DNA from 3 places in the Marinobacter metalliresistant genome. Region 3 is predicted to be linked to each of the others. Evidence: predicted binding sites of a transcription regulator. Region 3 holds the regulator's gene; each other region holds the start of a gene.
The links. The regulator LexA, encoded in region 3, represses DNA repair genes until DNA is damaged. The targets are predictions, from matches to a motif close to CTGTNTNNNNANACAG.
Positions count from the first base shown of each region.

Region 1: recA (recombinase RecA) is a predicted target of LexA. The motif match lies at 3,586-3,601, and genes of this name have one in related genera.
Region 2: recN (DNA repair protein RecN) is a predicted target of LexA. The motif match lies at 5,643-5,658, and genes of this name have one in related genera.

Region 1 is NZ_CP101118.1:4,200,578-4,207,644, reverse strand. Features, by position in the region: gene NLK58_RS19660 (ATP-binding protein) at 1-1,342, opposite strand, end outside; gene NLK58_RS19655 (PilZ domain-containing protein) at 1,560-1,937, shown strand; gene NLK58_RS19650 (flavodoxin family protein) at 1,953-2,423, opposite strand; gene recA (recombinase RecA) at 2,441-3,487, opposite strand; gene NLK58_RS19640 (nicotinamide-nucleotide amidohydrolase family protein) at 3,653-4,153, opposite strand; gene mutS (DNA mismatch repair protein MutS) at 4,236-6,866, shown strand; gene fdxA (ferredoxin FdxA) at 7,019-7,067, shown strand, end outside.
Region 2 is NZ_CP101118.1:2,191,990-2,199,056, forward strand. Features, by position in the region: gene carA (glutamine-hydrolyzing carbamoyl-phosphate synthase small subunit) at 1-570, opposite strand, end outside; gene dapB (4-hydroxy-tetrahydrodipicolinate reductase) at 790-1,590, opposite strand; gene dnaJ (molecular chaperone DnaJ) at 1,639-2,766, opposite strand; gene dnaK (molecular chaperone DnaK) at 2,845-4,770, opposite strand; gene grpE (nucleotide exchange factor GrpE) at 4,861-5,460, opposite strand; gene recN (DNA repair protein RecN) at 5,738-7,067, shown strand, end outside.
Region 3 is NZ_CP101118.1:1,175,218-1,182,284, reverse strand. Features, by position in the region: gene NLK58_RS05515 (translocation/assembly module TamB domain-containing protein) at 1-796, shown strand, start outside; gene NLK58_RS05510 (SIMPL domain-containing protein) at 799-1,485, opposite strand; gene NLK58_RS05505 (gamma-glutamyl-gamma-aminobutyrate hydrolase family protein) at 1,517-2,257, opposite strand; gene NLK58_RS05500 (amidoligase family protein) at 2,250-3,251, opposite strand; gene lexA (transcriptional repressor LexA) at 3,471-4,079, shown strand; gene NLK58_RS05490 (SulA-like leucine-rich domain-containing protein) at 4,122-4,613, shown strand; gene NLK58_RS05485 (hypothetical protein) at 4,618-4,878, opposite strand; gene NLK58_RS05480 (hypothetical protein) at 4,930-5,442, opposite strand; gene NLK58_RS05475 (SOS cell division inhibitor) at 5,717-6,046, shown strand; gene NLK58_RS05470 (sigma-54 dependent transcriptional regulator) at 6,117-7,067, shown strand, end outside.

The DNA of each region.
Region 1 (7,067 bases), 1.4 Mb from region 3:
TCTCGTTCTCGAAATCCGCTGTTACCCGGAACAGCTCGGCAAATTCCGAGTCGTACTCCTGCAGCAGCATCCAGGTTTCGCGATCACCAAACAGGACAATTTTGACATCCAGCGGGACTGATTCCGGTTCGATGGAAATGGTGCCGGAAAGGGTCAGCTCCCGCTCCAGGGAGTTAATCTGTATCGATTTCGAACGCAGGGCACGCTTCAGCCCGTCCCACACGAAAGGCTGCTCCAGCACCTTGATGGCGTCCATCAACAGGTAACCGCCGTTGGCCCGATGCAGGCTGCCCGGGCGGATCAGTGAGAAATCGGTAAACACGGTGCCCTTGTAGGTAACGTTCTCCACGTACCCGAACAGGTTGTGGTAGGTGGGATTGTCCTCCACCACCATGGGAACCTCGTTGGTTTTCTGGTGCACCAGCACGTTCACCAGGTATCGGCGGGGCATTTTCTTGTCGAGGGACGCGTAGGCAATCGCCGCCTGCTCCTCGTTATCGTCCAGGAAAATCTCGAGGTTCTCCACCAGATCTGCCCGGACCGCCTCGAAAAAGGCGACCACGTCGGGAAGATCCTTGTACTTCTCGATCAGCTCATCAACCTGATGGCCCGAAATACTCTCCAGGGTCTCCTGATTCAGCGCCTGCTGTTTGTCAGCGTATTCCTGTTCCCAGTCAGCAAGTTTGCGCAGGGCTTGCCGAAGCTTTTTCTCCAGCTTGTTGATGATGTCTTCAAACTTGTCACGCTGCTCGTCTGTCAGCGCCTGGAAGGATTCCACGGTGTGAGGTTCCTCGCCATTCATGGCAACCAATCGGTAACCGCCGGGCGTGGTCACGGTCAGGCTGACTTTTTTGCGTTTGGCCTGGGCAGCCACTTTTTCCAGTTCATCTTCCTGTTTCTTGCCGTATTCATTCTTCAGCTGTTCCGAGCGCTCAAGAAAACTGTCGCTGTCGAAGGTCTGGGGAATCACCTTTACCAGGCGGCTCATCAGCTTTTCCATATCCTGCTTAAGCTGGGTCCCCTTGCCCGCCGGAAGCTGCAACAGCTTAGGAATACGGGGCTCCTCGAAGTTGGCTACATAGCACCAGTCATGGCTCTGCTGATCGGTATCCACATGGTGCTCCAGGTAACGCAGCATCATGGTGCGTTTGCCCAGGCCATTTCGGCCAACGGCGTACACGTTGTAACCGCCATGGGGCATCGCCAGGGCAAAACGCACGGCTTCCTGGGCACGGTTCTGGCCCACGATTTCGGCCAGAGGTTCCAGTTGCCTGGTGGTTTTGAATGGCAGATCTTTCAGAACACAGGCTTTGTAAAGCTGGTGCAGGGACAGTGACTTCAAGGTTCGGTCCTGTAACGGTTGACTCATTGGCCGGTCATTGTAGATTCTGCAGTCGGCCATGTCGCGTTCAGCGAGCAGATTTCTGGGGTTGCGCACAATGCGCAGGAATTTGTTGGTCAGTTCACAGTTTTGCCAGCGTTCATTTTTCAGGCAGTTGTTCCGGAACTACACTTCATCTCCCGGCAAAAAATACAATGCACGCAACGGATGCCAGCGTATGACCAGTGATTCCGCAGATCGCAGAATCAAGGATCGTTATCCCGCTTCCTGCCTGAAGGTTCAACTTCGGGAGCGCGGCTTTTTTAGCCGTGGCAAGCCCGCCACACCCGCCACCTGTCTGGATCTTAACCGCTACGGCATGGCAATACTGTGCCCCAGGCCAGTGGATCCGGGCGCCCGGCTATTCATGGATTTTGACGGCAAGTACATCAGTGAATCGAGGGTATGCGCCCGGGTGGTGGACTGCCAGCCGTTTCAGACCGGTTATCGCATCAGCGTGCAGTTCAGCTACTGCCGGGACAAGAAAGGGTATTCACGAGCGGTGGACAACGCCCTGTCACGAATCGAAGGCTTCTATAACCGGTTCGCCAGCTAAGCCATTTCCGCGTCGTCAGACAAGCCCGGCATCCAGGCTGGCAGCCACATACGTGCCCAGCTCCCGGCACTGTTCCTCGAACTCATTCCGGTATTCGCCCCGGCAGATCAGCGGGTCCTGAATCCGTTTCCAGCGCAACCCGGTAGTGATACTTTCGATCGCCCGGTTGGTACCGGTGCCGTCGTGACCAGCCCGGATGTAGTAGGCAAAGGGCAAACCCTGGGTTTTCTCCAGGCAGGGGTAGTAGCTGCGATCAAAGAAGTCCTTCAAAGCCCCGCTCATGTACCCGAGGTTTTCGGTGGTACCCAGGATGATCGCGTCGCAGGCAAGAACATCCTCAGGGCCGGCATCCAGGGGAGCAAGGACTGTTACTTCAACGTTCCCGACGTCTTCATGGCAAGCACCCTGCTCCACAGCTTCCCTCAGTTTGAGGGTATTCGGGGAAGGCGCATGGGCAACAATGAGCAGTTTCTTTTTGCTATCCATACCTCCCCCGCAGATGCTTAGAGCAATTCGCCGCTGGCTTCCGCCGGTGCCTCAACGGCTTCTTTCCTGGAGACCGGCTTCGGCATCAGCTTATCACGCACCGCAGCTTCGATTTCGTTGGCAATATCCAGGTTTTCTTCCAGGAACTTGCAGGCGTTAGCCTTACCCTGGCCGATCTTGTCACCCTTGTAGGCATACCAGGCGCCGGACTTGTCAACAAAGCCTTCTTTCACGCCCATATCGAGCACTTCGGCCATGTGGTAAATGCCCTTGCCGTACATGATCTGGAATTCAGCCTGCTTGAACGGCGGTGACACCTTGTTCTTGACCACTTTCACCCGGGTCTCATTGCCTACCACTTCATCGCCGTCTTTTACCGAGCCAATGCGGCGGATATCCAGACGCACGGAGGAGTAAAACTTCAGGGCGTTGCCGCCGGTGGTGGTTTCGGGGCTGCCGAACATAACACCGATTTTCATACGGATCTGGTTGATGAAGATCAACAGACAGTTGGCATGCTTGACGTTACCTGTCAGTTTACGCAGCGCCTGGGACATCAGCCGTGCCTGAAGGCCGACGTGGCTATCGCCCATTTCACCTTCGATTTCCGCTTTCGGCGTCAGGGCGGCAACGGAGTCGACGATGATCACGTCTACCGCGTTGGAGCGAACCAGCATATCGCAGATTTCCAGCGCCTGTTCACCGGTATCCGGCTGGGACACCAGCAGCTCGTTTACGTTGACACCCAGCTTTTCGGCGTAGATCGGGTCCAGGGCATGCTCAGCATCCACGAAGGCACAGGTTTTACCGGCCTTTTGGGCCTCGGCAATCACCTGCAGGGTCAATGTGGTTTTACCGGAACTTTCCGGACCGTAAATCTCACAGATACGACCGTAAGGCAGGCCGCCAATACCCAGGGCAACATCCAGCCCAAGGGAGCCCGTGGAGACCGCAGGAATGGCTTCACGGGGCTGGTCGCCCATTTTCATCACGGCGCCCTTGCCGAACTGGCGCTCAATCTGGCCAAGTGCTGCGCTCAATGCTTTCTTGCGGTTGTCTTCCATCAGTGCAAAACCCTCTGTCGCCCTGGCCACCGGAGCCGTGAGGACTCCGGCAGCGTAATAGTGAATCGGGAATCCGTACAGTGTAACCAGCCAATTCCCTGTATATTTGAACAGTATTAAAACATAACCGGCAAAGGAGACCAACCCCTCTTGATGTGAAAGCCGTCAGTGCTCATCCACAAACCCGTTAACCCCCTGAAGGGCAAAGAGAACCGCCTGTCGCCTGACCTGGTCCCGGTCCCCCTCAAAGTGCCTGACCACCGCTACAGTGTCAGCCGGGGTACTGCCCCAGGCAAACCAGACGGTACCAACGGGCTTTTCCTCGCCTCCCCCTCCGGGGCCAGCCACGCCACTGATGGCAACAGCCACACCTGCGCCAGTGGCCGCCAGGGCACCGGCAACCATCTCCCGCACAACCGGTTCGCTGACCGCACCGTGTTCATCCAGTGACTTCCGGGTTACCCCCAGCAGGGCCTGCTTGGCGTCGTTGCTGTAGGTTACCAGACCACCCAGCACATAGGCCGAGGAACCAGCCCGGTCGGTCAGCACCTTGGTAACCCAGCCACCCGTGCAGCTTTCGGCTGTTGCAACAGTACGCTCCAGTTCCAGCAGCCGTTCACCGAGGCGGTTACCCGCCTCTTCCAATTCGTGATCGCTGGCCAGCATAATGACCTCCTTCGTTTCATCACGGCCGTTATTTTCTTACAATTCACGCCTTCATCCAAAGCAAGGCAATCCGGACCCGTCCATGTCAGCAGCTCAGACCGATCTTTCCAAGCACACCCCAATGATGCAGCAATACCTGAAGATCAAGGGTCAGCACCCCAATGAACTGGTGTTCTACCGCATGGGGGATTTCTACGAGCTCTTCTACGAAGACGCCAAGAAAGCGGCCGAGCTGATGGACATTACCCTGACCGCCCGGGGCCAGTCCGGGGGCAACCCGATCCCCATGGCGGGCATTCCTTATCACTCGTCTGAAGGCTACATTGCCCGCCTGGTCCGGGCAGGTCAATCCATCGCCATCTGCGAACAGATTGGCGACCCGGCCACCAGCAAGGGACCGGTCGACCGACAGGTGGTAAGGATCGTTACACCGGGCACCCTGAGTGACGATGCCTACCTCGAAGACCGCCGGGACAACCTGCTGGTGGCCATCTATAACCACCGGGAACAGTTTGGTTTTGCCTCTCTGGACATTTCCAGCGGTCGTTTTGCCGTGTCTGAGCTGGAGAACCTGGAAGCCCTGCAAGGAGAACTCCAGCGGCTGCGACCGGCGGAAATCCTGATCAGCGAGGACTTCCCCTATCAGGAAATACTGGAAGGCTTTACCGGAATCCGGCGCCAGGGACCCTGGCTGTTCGAACTGGACACCGCCCGCCGGGTGATCACTCAGCAGCTGCAGGTGCGGGACCTGACCGGTTTCGGCTGTGAGGACCTGAATCTCGCGGTTTGTGCCGCCGGCTGTCTGCTGCAGTATGCCAGGGAAACCCAGCGCACCGCCCTGCCCCATATTCGCAAGCTTACCCGCGAACGACGGGATGAAGCCGTCATAATGGATGCCGCCAGCCGCCGCAATCTGGAGATCGACACCAACCTGATGGGCGGCCATCAGTACACCCTGGCCTGGGTGATGGATCGCACCGCAACCTCCATGGGCGGGCGGGAGCTTCGGCGCTGGCTGAACCGGCCGCTGCGGGATGTGGAGATTGTCCGCCAGCGCCAACAGGCGGTGTCCGCACTCCTCGACGGGTTTCATTACGAGCCGGTGCACGATCTGCTGAAAGCCGTTGGCGATATTGAGCGGGTACTGGCCCGGGTAGCCCTGCGATCTGCGCGCCCGCGCGACCTCGCCCGCCTGCGGGATGCCTTCCAGGCATTGCCGGATCTTCAGGAGACGCTGAAACCGGTGAACTCACACCACATCGTCAGACTCGCCACCATCATCGGCGAATACCCCGAACTGGCGGATCTCCTGGAACGGGCCATCATTGATAACCCGCCCGTGGTTATCCGGGAGGGCGGCGTCATCCAGGAAGGCTTCGACGAGGAACTGGACGAACTGCGCAACATCAGCGAGAACGCCGGCCAGTACCTGCTGGATGTGGAAACCCGGGAGCGGGAACGCACCGGAATCAGCACCCTGAAGGTGGGCTACAACCGGGTTCACGGCTATTACATCGAGATCAGCCGGGCCCAGTCCGATCAGGCCCCGGTAGATTATATCCGCCGGCAGACCCTGAAGAATGCCGAACGCTTCATCACCCCGGAACTGAAAGAATTCGAAGACAAGGCCCTGAGTGCCAAGAGCCGTGCCCTGGCCAGGGAGAAAGGGCTGTACGATGACGTGCTGGAAACCGTAGCCGGTCAACTGGCGCCGCTACAGGATGCGGCGCAGGCCCTGGCTGAGCTGGATGTGCTGAGCAATTTTGCGGAGCGGGCCACCTCACTTCGTTTTTCAGCGCCGGAATTCAGTGAAGCGCCAGGCTTTGACATTGAGGAAGGCCGCCACCCGGTAGTCGAGCAATTACTGGATGAACCTTTCGTACCCAACGATCTGCTGATGGACACCCAGCGACGCATGCTGGTGATCACCGGCCCGAACATGGGCGGCAAGTCCACCTACATGCGCCAGGCTGCGCTGATTGCCCTGCTCGCCTATACCGGCAGCTTCGTGCCCGCCAACCGCGCGGTAATCGGCCCGGTAGACCGGATCTTCACCCGGATGGGCTCCTCAGACGACATCGCCGGTGGCCGCTCCACCTTCATGGTGGAAATGACCGAAACCGCCAATATCCTGCACAATGCTACCGAACACAGCCTGGTACTGATGGACGAGGTTGGCCGTGGCACCAGTACCTTTGATGGCCTGTCGCTGGCCTGGGCCACCGCGGAGCACCTGGCCCGGGAAATCCGTTGCTACACCCTGTTTGCCACCCATTATTTCGAGCTTACGCAACTGGCGGATGAGCTGCAACACGCGGTGAACGTGCACCTTACGGCCACAGAGCACGACGACAGCATCGTGTTCCTGCACAACGTTCATGATGGCCCGGCCAGCCAGAGCTACGGGCTTCAGGTGGCCAAGCTGGCCGGCGTGCCCCAGGATGTGATCCGCAACGCCAAAACTCAGCTTTCTCACCTTGAGGGCAGCGCAACGCCTGCGGCACCGGCGGGCGCTGCTCATGATAAGCAGAGTGAAGCACCACACGGCAACGTTCCAAAGCATGTGAGTGAGCCGGCTTACCAGGGCGATATGTTCGCGAGTCTTGAGCCGAGCGCCGTGGAAGAAGCGCTCAAAGAGCTGGACCTGGACGGCCTGACTCCCCGGGATGCCATGAATCGGCTGTACGAGCTGAAGGCCCTGATGAAGAAATAGCGGAAAATTGATCTGTGTAATAAGGTTATAGCAGCCCAACGCTTGCGGCTATGCGGGTCGCTCCCTACAATATCGCGCACTAAAACATAACGGTGGCGCCCACGACGGCGCTCCTGATGAGACTGACCGACCACTGGACCAGGGATCTGACTATGGCGTTTATCGTTACTGATAACTGCATCAAGTGTAAATATACAGACT
Region 2 (7,067 bases), 1.0 Mb from region 3:
CTTGAACCTTGCTTCTTTCCGCTCACCGTAGCCCTCGCCCAGGGTCCACTCGGTCTCACTCCAGGACCGGATCCTGTCGGAGGTGACTTCTTTCGCCAGATCCATGCCCTTGAGGCCGGGGAAGGCTTTGGCCAGCTCCAGTGCGCGCTCGGCAGTCGCGTTTTCGCCAGCCACGATGGCGCCGTTCTGGGAGCCCCTGTCCCGCAGGATCCGGGTCAGGCGGCGGGTATCAATGCCGGCGATCCCAACAATGTTGTTGCTTCGCAGGTAGTCGTCCAGATTTCCCTTGTTGCGCCAGTTGCTGGCCAGCAGCGGCAGATCCCGGATGATCAGGCCGGCGGCCTGGATGCGATCTGACTCGACGTCTTCTTCGTTCACACCGGTGTTGCCGATATGCGGGTATGTCAGGGTGACGATCTGGCGGGAATAGGACGGGTCGGTCAGGATTTCCTGGTAACCGGTCATGGCGGTGTTGAACACCACTTCACCACTGGTTTCTCCGTCAGCGCCAATGGCGCTGCCGTAGAACAGGCTTCCGTCTGCGAGTGCAAGGATTGCTGGTGTGCTCAAGGCTTGTATCCTCATCGAGTGGCGTATCGGTTCGTCACGAACAGGAACGCAAGCGCAAATTCAGGTCGCAAAAAAGCGAGAGGGAGTCAGAACTCCGTCCCGCTTTTTTGTAGGCCGGGAACGGTTTTTGTTCCCTGGGCGTTTTTCAAAGCTACGCTTGGTGCAGTTAAACCGCCTCATTGTAAAAAATATGGCGGTTTTTGTCCACGGGAAAAGCCCTCACTTCAAATCCAGAACATCCTGCATATCATAAAGTCCGGCCGGCTTACCCTTCAGCCAGAGCGCCGCCCTCATGGCGCCCTTCGCAAAGGTCATCCGGCTGCTGGCCTTGTGGGTCACTTCGATGCGCTCACCTTCGGTAGCGAACAGCACAGTGTGATCGCCCACCACATCACCGGCACGGATGGTTTCAAAACCGATTTCCCTGCGAGTACGCTCACCCGTAAAACCTTCGCGGCCATAGACGGCACATTCTTTCAGATCGCGACCAAGGGCATCAGCGACAACCTCACCCATCCGAAGCGCGGTGCCAGAAGGAGCGTCCTTCTTGTGGCGGTGATGGGCCTCGATGATTTCGACGTCGTAGTCGTCACCCAGGGTCGCAGCGGCAGTGCGCAGCAGATTGAGGACGACGTTAACGCCGACGCTCATATTAGGCGCAAACACCACGGGTGTGGATTCTGCAGTCAGAGCCAGTTGCTGTTTTTCGGCGTCGGACATGCCAGTGGTGCCAATGATGAGCATCTTGCCACTGGCTTTGCAGAACTCGGCGTTTTCCAGGGTCAGGTCCGGGAAGGTGAAATCGATGAGGACATCGAAATCATCCTTCACGTCGGCCAGGCTGCCGGCCATTTTCACGCCGGTTTTGCCAAGGCCGGTCATTTCGCCGGCGTCGGCACCGATCAGACTGCTGCCCGGCTCTACGACGGCGGCACCGAGTTCAAGGCCTTCGGTACCGTCAACGGCCTCGATCAGCACTTTTCCCATGCGCCCGGCGGCGCCGATGATTGCTACCCTCATGCTCGCTTTCCCTTTTTAACCCTTGTTGAACCCTAAGAGCTTGGCCCGTCAGAATTTCATTTCGTCGAAAAAGCTCTTCACACCCTCAAACCAGGAGGTTTTCTTGGGGCCGTGATCGCTTCCGTTGCTGGCATCGAGGGTCTTCTGGAACTCATTCAGCAGCTCTTTCTGGCGCTTGGTCAGGTTTACCGGTGTTTCCACAATCACCCGGCACAGCAAGTCGCCTGCGGGGCCGCCACGAACCGGGTTAACGCCTTTGTTGCGCAGGCGGAAAAGCTTGCCGGTCTGGGTTTCGGGCGGAATCTTGAGCTTCACGCGGCCATCCAGGGTCGGCACTTCCAGCTCACCGCCGAGGGTCGCATCCACGATGCTGATGGGCACTTCACAGTAGAGGTTGCGGCCATCACGGGTGAACAGGGAGTGCTCGCGCACGGCGATCTGTACGTACAGGTCACCGGGAGGTCCGCCATCGACCCCCATTTCGCCTTCACCGGACAGGCGGATACGGTCGCCGGTATCCACGCCGGGCGGCACTTTAACAGAGAGCGTCTTTTCTTCCTGAACCCGACCCTGGCCATGACAGGCCTGGCAGGGGTTCTTGATGATCTGGCCAGAACCGCGGCAGGTGGGACACGCCTGCTGCACGGTAAAGAAGCCCTGCTGCATACGTACCTGCCCCATACCCTTACAGGTACCGCAGGTTTCCGGGCGGGAGCCTTTTTCGGCGCCACTGCCGCCACACACTTCACATTCGCGATGTCCGGGAATCTTGATCTGGACGGTTTTGCCTTTGACGGCTTCTTCCAGGTCCAGCTCCAGGGTGTAACGCAGGTCGGCGCCACGGGTGCTGCGGCCACGGCCGCCGCCACCACCGAAGATATCGCCGAATACGTCACCAAAGATGTCGGAGAAGCTGGCTCCGCCGCCTCCGAACCCACCACCGGCCTGACCATCTACGCCGGCGTGACCGAACTGGTCGTACGCCGCCCGCCTGGACTGGTCCGCCAGTATTTCGTAGGCTTCGCTGGCCTCTTTGAACTTGTTCTCGGCTTCCCTGTCGTCCGGGTTACGGTCGGGGTGGTACTTCATCGCGAGCTTTCGATAGGCTCGCTTGACTTCCTTCTCGTCCGCATCCCGGGAAATCCCGAGAATTTCGTAATAATCGCGCTTGGCCATGCTGTTAAAACCCTGTTTTTAAACGCGGAAAACGCGGAGATGCCCCCGCGTTTTCCAACTGCCTGATGTACTTCAGATTTATCGCTTGTCGTCGTCTTTCACTTCTTCAAACTCGGCGTCCACGGCGTCGTCAGCCTGCTTTGCCTGGGCATCTTCCTGCCCACCAGCCTGCTGTGCCTGCTCGGCCTGATCTGCGTACATCTTCTGGGCCAGCTCGGAAGAGACTTCGGTCAGCTTCTGGGTCTTGGCCTCGATGTCTTCCTTGTTGGAACCCTCCAGAGCTTCTTCCAGCTCTTTGATGGAAGCTTCGATAGACTCTTTCTCGCTGTCGCTGACCTTGTCGCCTGCCTCTTTCAGAGTCTTGCGAACGGCGTGCACCATCGCGTCGCCCTGGTTGCGGGCCTGGACCAGCTCTTCGAACTTGCGGTCCTCGTCAGCGTTGGCTTCGGCGTCACGAACCATCTTCTCGATTTCATCATCGTTCAGGCCGGAAGAAGCCTTGATCACGATGGACTGTTCCTTGCCGGTGGCCTTGTCCTTCGCGGACACGTTCAGGATACCGTTGGCATCGATGTCAAAGGTGACTTCGATCTGCGGCACACCGCGCTGGGCCGGCGGAATGTCGGCCAGGTCGAAACGGCCCAGGGACTTGTTCTGGGCAGCCTGCTTGCGCTCACCCTGAACCACGTGAATGGTTACGGCGGTCTGGTTGTCTTCCGCTGTAGAGAAAGTCTGCGACTTCTTGGTCGGAATAGTCGTGTTCTTCTCGATCAGCGGAGTCGCCACGCCACCCATGGTTTCGATACCCAGGGTCAGCGGGGTTACGTCCAGCAGCAGAACGTCTTTCACATCACCGGACAGCACGGCTGCCTGAATAGCAGCACCCATGGCCACGGCCTCGTCCGGATTGACGTCCTTGCGAGCCTCTTTGCCGAAGAACTCTTTTACCTTCTCCTGCACCAGCGGCATACGGGTCTGACCACCAACCAGGATAACCTCGTCGATCTCGGCGGCCTTCATGCCGGCATCCTGCAGAGCCACTTTACAGGGCTCAAGGCTGCGCTGAACCAGGTCTTCCACCAGGGATTCCAGCTTGGCGCGGGTCAGTTTCACGTTCATGTGCTTGGGACCAGACGCATCCGCGGTGATGTACGGCAGGTTAACGTCAGTCTGCTGGCTGCTGGACAGCTCAATCTTGGCCTTCTCGCCAGCCTCCTTCAGACGCTGCATCGCCAGGGAATCACCACGCAGATCGATGCCACTGTCTTTCTTGAACTGGTCTGCCAGGAATTCAATGATTTTCAGGTCGAAGTCTTCACCACCCAGGAAGGTGTCACCGTTGGTGGCAAGAACCTCAAACTGGTGCTCACCGTCCACGTCCGCGATCTCGATGATGGACAGATCGAAGGTACCACCACCCAGGTCGTAAACTGCGATGGTGCGATCGCCGCTCTTCTTGTCCATGCCATAGGCCAGGGCAGCCGCGGTCGGCTCGTTAATGATACGCTTCACATCCAGACCGGCAATCTTGCCCGCATCTTTGGTGGCCTGGCGCTGGCTGTCGTTAAAGTACGCCGGAACGGTAATAACCGCTTCCGTTACCTTCTCGCCCAGGTAGTCTTCCGCAGTCTTCTTCATCTTCTTCAGAACTTCTGCAGACACCTGCGGCGGCGCCATTTTCTCGCCCTTAACTTCTACCCAGGCGTCACCATTGTCCGCCTTGGCAATCTTGTACGGCACCATTTTGATGTCTTTCTGAACCACGTCGTCTTCAAAACGACGACCGATCAGACGCTTGATGGCGTACAGGGTGTTGTTCGGGTTGGTGACCGCCTGGCGCTTGGCTGACTGGCCAACCAGGGTTTCACCATCGTCGGTGTAGGCGATGATGGACGGGGTGGTGCGATCACCCTCGGCGTTTTCAATAACCTTGACCTTGTCGCCATCCATGATGGCTACACAGGAGTTGGTCGTTCCCAGATCTATACCGATAATCTTGCTCATTGAGTCACTCCAATTCTTCTGAATGCTTTCCCGGAGGCCCGGCCTCCGCTGTCGCTATTTAATGGCTATATTGGCGCTTTAATCGGCTTTTCAAGCCTGCTCATCAATTTTTGGTGCATCTTCTGCTTTGGCGACGACCACCATGGCCGGACGTACCACACGGCCATTCAACAGATACCCTTTCTGCACTACGGCCACCACGCTGTTGGGTTCGGCGTCCGGGGCCGGCACCATGGACATGGCCTCGTGTTGCCGGGGGTCGAACGGTTCGCCCACCGGGTTAACCGGCTCAACATTGAATTTTTTCAGGCTGGACATGAACAGGCTCAGCGTCATTTCCACGCCTTCCCGAATGGAAGCCACCAGCTCGCCGGACTCTTCCTGGCCTTCGGTGCTCTCAACCGCCTTTTCCAGGCTGTCTGCAACCGGCAACAGCTCCTTGACGAACTTCTCCAGGGCAAACTTGTGGGCTTTCTCCACATCGATCTCGGCACGACGGCGCACGTTCTGCATCTCGGCCTGGGAGCGCAGCATCTGCTCCTGGAACTCCTGAACCTGAGCCTTCAGCGCATCCACCTCAGACGTTTCGCCTTCGGTGGAATCCTCTTCAGCCGTCCGGGCTTCCTCTTTGGCAGCCTCAAGGGCTTCGTTCAGCTCCTCGTGCTCGTTGCGGTTCTCATCAGTGCTCATGGCTACTCCTGCTTGGTCTTCAGCGGCCTTCTTTTCTGTGGCCGGTTGAACATGGGCTCCGGCCGCAGCGCGCCGGAAAAATGTCGTTGCGAACGGATATGGGGCCCCGCTTTCAGGTTTCAACCACCGGCGCCTGCATTCCTGAAGAAAATCACATCACAGGTTTGCAAACAGGAAAAACCCTGTATATATTCACAGTTACTGTATGTATTCACAGCATCGAACAGTAATATAAGACTGCTCAACCGGTTTTCAGAAAGTCGCGGAGGTTATCTGCATGCTTACCCAGCTCACGGTTTCCAACTACGCCATCGCCGAACGGGTGGAACTCCAGTTCAGCAAAGGCATGACTGCTCTTACCGGCGAGACCGGCGCCGGCAAATCCATCGTGCTGGATGCCCTGGGCCTGGCCATGGGCGGCCGTGCGGATGCCGGCGCAGTTCGCCACGGAGCCAAGCGCGCGGACATCACGGCCACATTTGATGTATCCACCATCCCCGAGGCAACCGAGTGGCTCGCAGAGCATGAGCTGGATGATGAAAATGACTGTATACTTCGCCGCGTTATCAGCAAAGACGGCCGTTCCCGCGCCTATATCAATGGCCAGCCCTGCCCGCTGAATCACCTCAAGGAACTTGGCGGCGTGCTGATGGACATCCACAGCCAGCACCAGCACCAGTCCCTGCTGCGCAAGGAAACACACCGCAAACTGGTGGATGAGTTTGCCGGCGCCGAGGCCCTGGCCGCCGATACCCGGGAGGCGTGGAAAACCTGGAACCAGATCCGCCAGCGCCTGATCGAACGGCAGCAAAACGCCGATGAAGCGGAAGCCAAGCTTCAGTTGCTGCGTTACCAGGTGGAAGAACTGGACCGCCTGGCACTGGAAAGTGGCGAGCAGGAGCAGCTGGAACAGGAACAGGCACAGCTGAGCCAGGCGGACACGGTTCTGCACAACAGCCATCAGGCTGCCCTGCTGTGCACGGAAGACGAGACCAGCGCCGCCGATCTGGTCCGCCAGGCCCTGCAGCAGCTGGAACAGCTTCCGGTAGACGTGCCGGCACTGGCCGACACCATCCAGATGCTGAACGAGGCCCAGATCCAGATCAGCGAAGCCGGCGACAACCTGCGCCACTTTGTCGAGGATTACGAGGCGGATCCTGCCAGGCTGGCAGAAGTGGAAGAACGGCTGAGCGCCATCTACCAGATGGCGCGGAAGCACCGGATTACCCCGGAAGAGTTGCCGGAACTGCACCAGCGCCTGAGCGCCGAACTGGCCGAACTGGAAGGGGGAGAAGGCAGCCTGGAACAGCTGGAAGCGGAACTGGCCAGCCAGCGCAGCCGGTTCGATGCGCTGGCTGGCCAACTGTCGGAGGCACGCGCCAAGGCTGGCGCCGAGCTTGACCAGCGCGTAGCCGCAGAGCTCGGCCAGCTGAGCATGCCCAACATGCAGTTCATCACCCATCTGAACCGCAACACCGGCGAAGAACCTGCGGCCCACGGTCTGGAGGAGATTGAATTTCTGGTCAGCGCCAACCCCGGGCAACCGGCACGACCACTGGCCAAGGTTGCCTCCGGCGGCGAGCTGTCACGTATCAGTCTCGCGATTC
Region 3 (7,067 bases):
TGGGGTTCCGAGAGGCACTATTGAGATCAAGGGATTGCCGGCGCAGGCGGTTTCGGTGTCGGAGGATGAAGTCATCGTGGGGGTTGAACGGGAGGCGCCCGTTGTTCGCTCCCTGAACATGGATGTCAAGGTTGTGGTGGGCGAAGACAAGGTCACGTTCGCGGCATTCGGGGTAACCGGTGATCTTGAGGGAACTCTGCGGATCGGTAATGACATGGACACGCGCGGCACACTTCAGTTGGTTAATGGCCAGTACGAGGCTTATGGTCAGGAGCTTGAGCTGAGGCGGGCCCGACTGCTGTTTGTCGGTAATCTGACCCAGCCTTATCTGGACATTGAAGCAGTGCGGACCGTTGATACGGTTGTTGCCGGCATTCGCCTGAGCGGACCCGTGCAGTCGCCCGAGACGGAGGTCTTCTCCAATCCCGATATGCCGCAGACAGACGCGCTGTCCTATGTCATTCTGGGCAGGGCACCCCAGAGCCGGGGCGATGAGGGGCAGATGAGCCGGGCGGCGCTGTCGCTGGGGCTGACCCAGGCGAACAAGGTTACAGGGCAGATTGGTGAGGAGTTTGGCATTCGACAACTGACGCTCGAGGCAGAGGGTTCGGGTGAGCAGACATCGGTGGTGGCCAGTGGCTATCTGACCGATGAACTGAGTGTCCGGTATGGCGTGGGGATTTTCGAGCCGATTACTACCGTCGCGCTGCGGTATGACCTTGGCAAGAATATTTACCTGGAAGCCGCCAGTGGTCTGGCGGCTTCTCTGGATATCTTCTATACCCGGGATTTCTGAGCTCAGTCCAGCTCAAAGGTGGCACTGACCGAAGCCCGGATTTCCCGTTCACCCACGCTGGATACAGTATCCGACATTGCTTTGGCTTCCGCCATCATCATTGGCACGGGACGATGGCCGCCATTGACGTTGATGGTTACGACATCCCCGCAGGTCTGGTCCAACTGGCCTGCCACGAAACTGCAGCGGGCTTTGGCGTCGGCAATGGCCCTGGCCAATGCCTCCTGTTCCAGGCCCGTTTCATCGGAGTGGAAAAACTGGTGTGGCCCCAGGCTATAGTCCAGTCCCAGGGCCTGAGCCTGCTGCAACAAGGGGTTAAGCAGCGTCAGGTCATTGATGCTGAAGCTGATGGTCTGGGAGGCCACGGCCTGCTTTTGCGGATCTTCGCCCCGTGCTTCGGGGGGCAGGGTGCGGGTATAAAGGTGGACGGTGGAGTCGGAATATTCCCCGAGCTGGTCCCGATAGCGGCGGATGCCGTCTCGCCATTGGGCCACCAGAGCCGCCACCTGTTCCGTCGCCTTCCGCGGGAGTGCATGTTCGGCGCTGGCGGTAAACTGAAGCCGTGCACTGTCCGGCTCATAGCGAACACTGCCCTCGCCGGTAAGGGTGACTTCCCCCGCCAGGGTCAGAGCCGGCACCATCAGTGCCAGGGTAAGAAGACAACGGGACTCTTGGTTCCGTCCGGCCATGGAAGTTCCTCCTGTGCATACAGCATTGATATCAGGCCTCGCCGGTATCCGGTTCCAGGCGTGCCAGTTTGAATCGGCGGGCGGCGTCCACAAAATTGCGGAAGATGCGTCTGTGCCCACTGTGGTAAAGCAAATACTCCGGATGCCACTGAATGCCCATCAGCCACTGGCCCCGAGTGTTTTCAATGGCCTGAACAAACAGATCGTTGTCGACGGCGGTAACGCGCAGGTTTCGGCCCAGGCGCTTGATGGTCTGGCTGTGAATCCGGTTGGCACCGATCACCGGGGAATCCATCACCTGCCGTAGCCGGCTGGGTTCAACCAGACGAACCGTCTGTAGTGGTAACAACAGAGGGCGATGCCGTGTGTTCACTCGCAGAGGTGTCACGTTCTGGCACAGGGATCCGTTGTGGAAAACGTTGATGAACTGGGCGCCGCGGCAGATGCCGAGCACAGGTATGCCAATTCTTTCCGCCTGCTCCAGCAGCGCCTGGTCGGTGGCATCCCGTTTGCGATCATAGCGCGCGGTTACCTGCGACTCCTGGCCATAGCGCTCCGGATGAACATGGGTGCCGCCGGAGAGCACCAGTCCGTCCAGTAGTGAGACGTCCACCCGGGAGCCCGGACGAATGTAGTAGGTCCGGGCACCATGCAGTCTCAGGCCGAGGCCGATCAGCCGATGTGCCAGGCTCTTTCGTGCGGGGCCGCTGATGCCGATGGTCAGTCCCGGTATTTCCGGTTCCCGGCCGGGGGTTTCAGGCGGCTCAGACATAGCCCTTCCTGGCCAGCCAGTCTTCGGTGGTTTCCTGCCAGCTGTGGGTCAGATTATGCAGGTTGAGTTTACCGCCTTCACGGAACAGAGCGCGCATCTCCGACAGATCGTCCGGATTGCTGGCTAATTGTTCGAGCACCACCCAGTCATTCCAAACGGATGAGAAATGCCAGCCCGGGTTGTTGATATCGCAATCCGGAAGCCGGTAATGCAGGGTTGGCCGGCTTTTGATTCTCGGGTCCCGAACGTGGCGATCCAGCCGTTCATGATCGAGATGGGCAAACAGGGGCAGAAGGTCCAGGGCCCTGTTCCGGGTTGGATTGAACTCCAGGTAATCGTCCATCAACTGCGGCAGTTCCGGCTGGTAGTCGTCTTCCATGAGCAGTTCGGTATATCGGCTGTGCCAGGGTTCGATATAGGTCGTGAACTTGCGGCTGACATCAAGCTGGTGCCTGGCCTTGAGCCAGTCGTACAGCAGGGTGAAGGCCTGGAAATAACGCACCAGCGTTGCCGGCCTGAGGTCCGGCAGCTCGGGATTGAGCTGGAGGCCGAAGGCGAAGTAGATCGCCTCACGGCTGCCAAGGGCGCCGGCCTCGCGGAGATTATCGACCAGAGATTCGACCGTTTCCAGACTGGTAAATGGCAGCGGCGGGCTGATGATTTCCAGTGGCACGATCCGTTCCGCGGCGGCATCGATCACATCCATGGCCTGGCCGCCCAGTTCCCGAATCGAACGGGGAAGCCGCTCATCGGCCAGATCAAGCTCCTTGATGGGGGCGGAATCCAGTTCAATCGTGAATTCACCCAGCTCTGTCTTCAGTGTTGTCACGTACCGCGACCGGAGGACCGGTGTTCCTCCCAGAAGCTTTGCGGCAAGAGCCACCAGTTCGTCGTAGCCCAGACCGGACATTTCAATTTCAACGCCAACCCTGCGCTCCTTTCCATCCGCGGTTTTCAGAACATCGGGCATCCTGCAGGCCTTGGTCCGTGTCATGGTGCTCCCTGGTAGGTAGTGAGTCATGGCCCCACCATATCACACCGGCATTGATCGTCATCCTTAAGCACTGGCAAGAAAATCAGGGTGTCGACTTTACACTGGATAAAACACTGTATATAGTCAAATGACTGTATATAAAAACAGGTTGGCCGGCGCCCCTCGGGGCACCCCTCTTTGAAAACGGACATACCGGCCCTGATCAAGCGGAGTCGCTCAATGAAGCTTACAGCAAGGCAGTCCCAGGTACTGGACATCATCCGCCGATACGTTGACGAGACCGGCTATCCGCCCACCCGGGCAGAAATTGCGGCCGAGCTGGGTTTTCGTTCAGCCAATGCCGCCGAAGAGCACCTGCGGGCGCTGGCCCGCAAGGGCGCCATTGAAATGGTGCCCGGGGCAAGCCGGGGCATCCGTCTGCCCGAGGCAGAAGAGGATCTGGGTTTGCCGGTGATTGGTCAAGTGGCCGCCGGCAGTCCGATACTGGCGCAGGAGCACATTGAGGATCACTGCACCCTTCGGCCGGAGTTCTTTTCACCACCGGCTGATTACCTGCTCCGGGTACGGGGTATGAGCATGAAGGACATTGGTATTCTGGACGGCGATCTGCTGGCGGTTCACAGCACCCAGGATGTCCATAACGGCCAGGTGGTCGTTGCCCGGGTGGGTGATGAAGTCACGGTTAAGCGTTTTCGCAAGGAAGGCCCGAAAGTCTACCTGATCGCCGAGAATGACGAGTTTGCGCCCATCGAAGTAGACCTGAAAGAACAGGAACTGTTCATTGAAGGTCTGGGTGTGGGTGTTATCCGTCGCTCTGATCTTCACTGATCAGGCCGGATAACCACGGATTTATTGAGAAACGGGTGAATTATGGAACAACTGAGCTTTAACCAGAATCTGGCATACCAACACAACGCTCTGTCCTGTTCAGTGCCGGCAGCGGCCGCCGGCGAGCGGCGTTCCGTCATTCGCGCCCGACGCACCCCGGACGCCACGGAAGCGCCTGCTGCCGGAAATGTGACTGAAATTATCCTGCCGCAGGGGCAGGTGGAAAACTTCCAGTTGCTGCTGCCTATGCTGACTCAATTGAACCAGGAGAACCGCTGGCTGGCGTGGATTGACCCACCTCAAGCGCTGGTCAGCAAATGGCAGACGATGCACGGGATTATTGCCGGAGAGCTGCTGGTGCTCCGCTCAACCACGGAATACCCTGCGCAGGAACTGGCTGAGCGCGCCCTGAGCGCAGGTACTTGCCATGCGGTTGTCATGTGGACCCGGAAACTGGGCCGTGTCGCCTTCAATTCCCTGCAAAAGGCGTCCGCACAGGGTAACAGTCACGGTGTGGTGTTAAGGCAGCGTTAATCGCTCAGTGCAGGGTGTAGGAGGGCTGGGCGTCCGGGGCGTCCAGTTCGTCGTCTTCCCAGTCGATATCGTGTGCAACATTGCCGACAGCTTCAATACCCGCGGCGATCATCGCCTTGGCAACGGACAGGTCGCGGTCTTCCATCATTTCCCGCGCTTCTTCCGAGAACGAGATCTTTACCAGCGGCGCACTGTCGTCGTCGATGCGGCGCAGGGCATAGTCGCCATTGGTCAGTTGTACAATTTCAAAAAACGATGGTGACATTCAGTAAACCTTTCAGTTGTTGGGATCCGGATAATGGACAGCCTTATGCGCTTACCACTCGCTATGCTGTTCTTCCAGATCGTCGGCAAAGTGTTTGACGGCATTGAGTGTGTTCAGCAACGCCGGGGCAGACCGGTCCGGACCTGAGTCGGCGGATACCGCAATGACATTTTCCGTACTGACCGTTTTTCGGGTTGCCGGCGGCCGGCTCTGGGCCATTTCCAGCTGATCCAGATGGTTCCACCAGCTTCCGGCTCTGTGCTCAATCGCCCGCAGCCGGTTTACTTCGCTGGGCTCCTCTCCGATTGCCTTGGCCAGCTCGTCCAGTGTTGAAGGCTCTTCAGACTTTTTCTGGTATAGCCGGGCAATCATTACCAGCAGCAGGCGTCTGGACCTCAAGAGTAACTCCGTGGCCCCCTGTATCGCCGCTTCGCGACGTAACGCCTGCTCTGCTTCGTTGGGTGCGTGTTCCTCATCCCGGGCCGTTGCACGGTCAAGTTGACCGAGCAATGTCCGGGCAAGGAACAGTTTCTGCGAAACCAGTGAATGCCATTGTGAGGCCATGAAACACCTGCAATCCCGGAACCTGGGCTTAACCCCGGAAAATTAATCCGCCACTATACCATTTCTGACAGAAAAATTCTGCAGCTGTCTTTCGCAAAGGGTAGCGCAAAGGGTAGCGCAAAGGGTGGTCGCAAAGGGTCGCAGAGAGGATTTACAATATCAGTTATTACCGTGAGCCGGTATTCTGGACTACCATGGAAACGACTTACCACCTCAAGGCGGAGCGGTACTGCACCGACGGCCTGGCGCGACGTTGATTTGAAAGGAGAATTCAATGGCAGATCCTCAGGCTCAACTGGAACACCTGGACCGGCTGATGGCAGATCTCGGTCGCGCGCTGGCGGACAGGGACTGGGACGCACTGGCACAGCTGAACAACAAGGTTCAGCCTGCAGTTGAGCCTCTGATGGCTGCCCTGGAGGCTGGAGAGCTGGAACCGGAGCCGGTGCGGCACCGGCTGGAGCAACTGCAGCAGTTTATTGACGCTGCGGATGAATCCGCCCGCACTGCCCGCAAGGAAGCGGAAGCCGGCCTCAAAGGTGTCAACCGGAACCGCAGCGCGGCCAGGGCCTATCAAAACATATCTTCAAATCCGCGAAAATAGCGTCATAAAATTGACTCAGTCGTCCTTACAGTCTTAAATACCGCACAAATCCCTCAAGAGATTCTGTTGAATGTCTAAAAATAACAAAGTGCTGGTGCTGAGCGAGGATGATTCAAGATTGCGGGACATGGTCACCATTCTTGAATTCATTGGTGAGGAGCAGGTCCTTGCCGGCGACGAAGCGAAGGCGCTTTTGAGCAGTGGCGACGAGGAGAGCCTTTCGGATATTTCCACGGCGGTGGTGAACGGCGAAGATGCCGGTGCCGCCGACAACATTACAGCTCTGTGCAAGGCGGTTAAGGGGGTTCCTCTGCTTTTGCTGGGCCATCCGGAGCTCAGGGGCGTGTCCGATGATGACAGCGCCCGTATTATTGCCCGCATAGAATGGCCGCTGAACTATACCAAGTTCGTGGATTCGCTTTACCGTGCGCAGGTCTACCGGGATCAGTTCAGCCGTTCCCGGGAGCGCGGCCAGCAGCGAGGCCTTCAGCTTTTCCGGAGCCTTGTGGGCACCAGTCGCAAGGTTCAGCATGTACGGCAGCTGATGGAGCAGGTGGCCGACAAGGACGTGAGTGTCCTGATTACCGGTGAATCCGGTACCGGCAAGGAAGTAGTGGCCCGCAACCTTCATTATCATTCTTCCCGCCGTGACAAACCATTTGTACCCGTGAACTGTGGCGCCATTCCCGCCGAGTTGCTGGAAAGTGAATTATTCGGCCATGAGAAAGGCGCCTTTACCGGGGCGATTACCGCCCGGGTGGGGCGTTTTGAGTTGGCAGAGGGAGGCACCCTGTTTCTGGATGAAATCGGGGATATGCCGCTCAATATGCAGGTTAAAATTCTGCGGGTTCTGCAGGAGCGCACGTTCGAACGGGTGGGTAGCAATCGCACCCAGTCGGCGGATGTCCGGGTCATTGCAGCAACCCACAAGCACCTCGAGGACATGATTGAGGCCGGGGATTTCCGGGAAGATCTTTATTACCGGCTGAACGTGTTTCCGATCGAAATGCCGTCGTTGCGT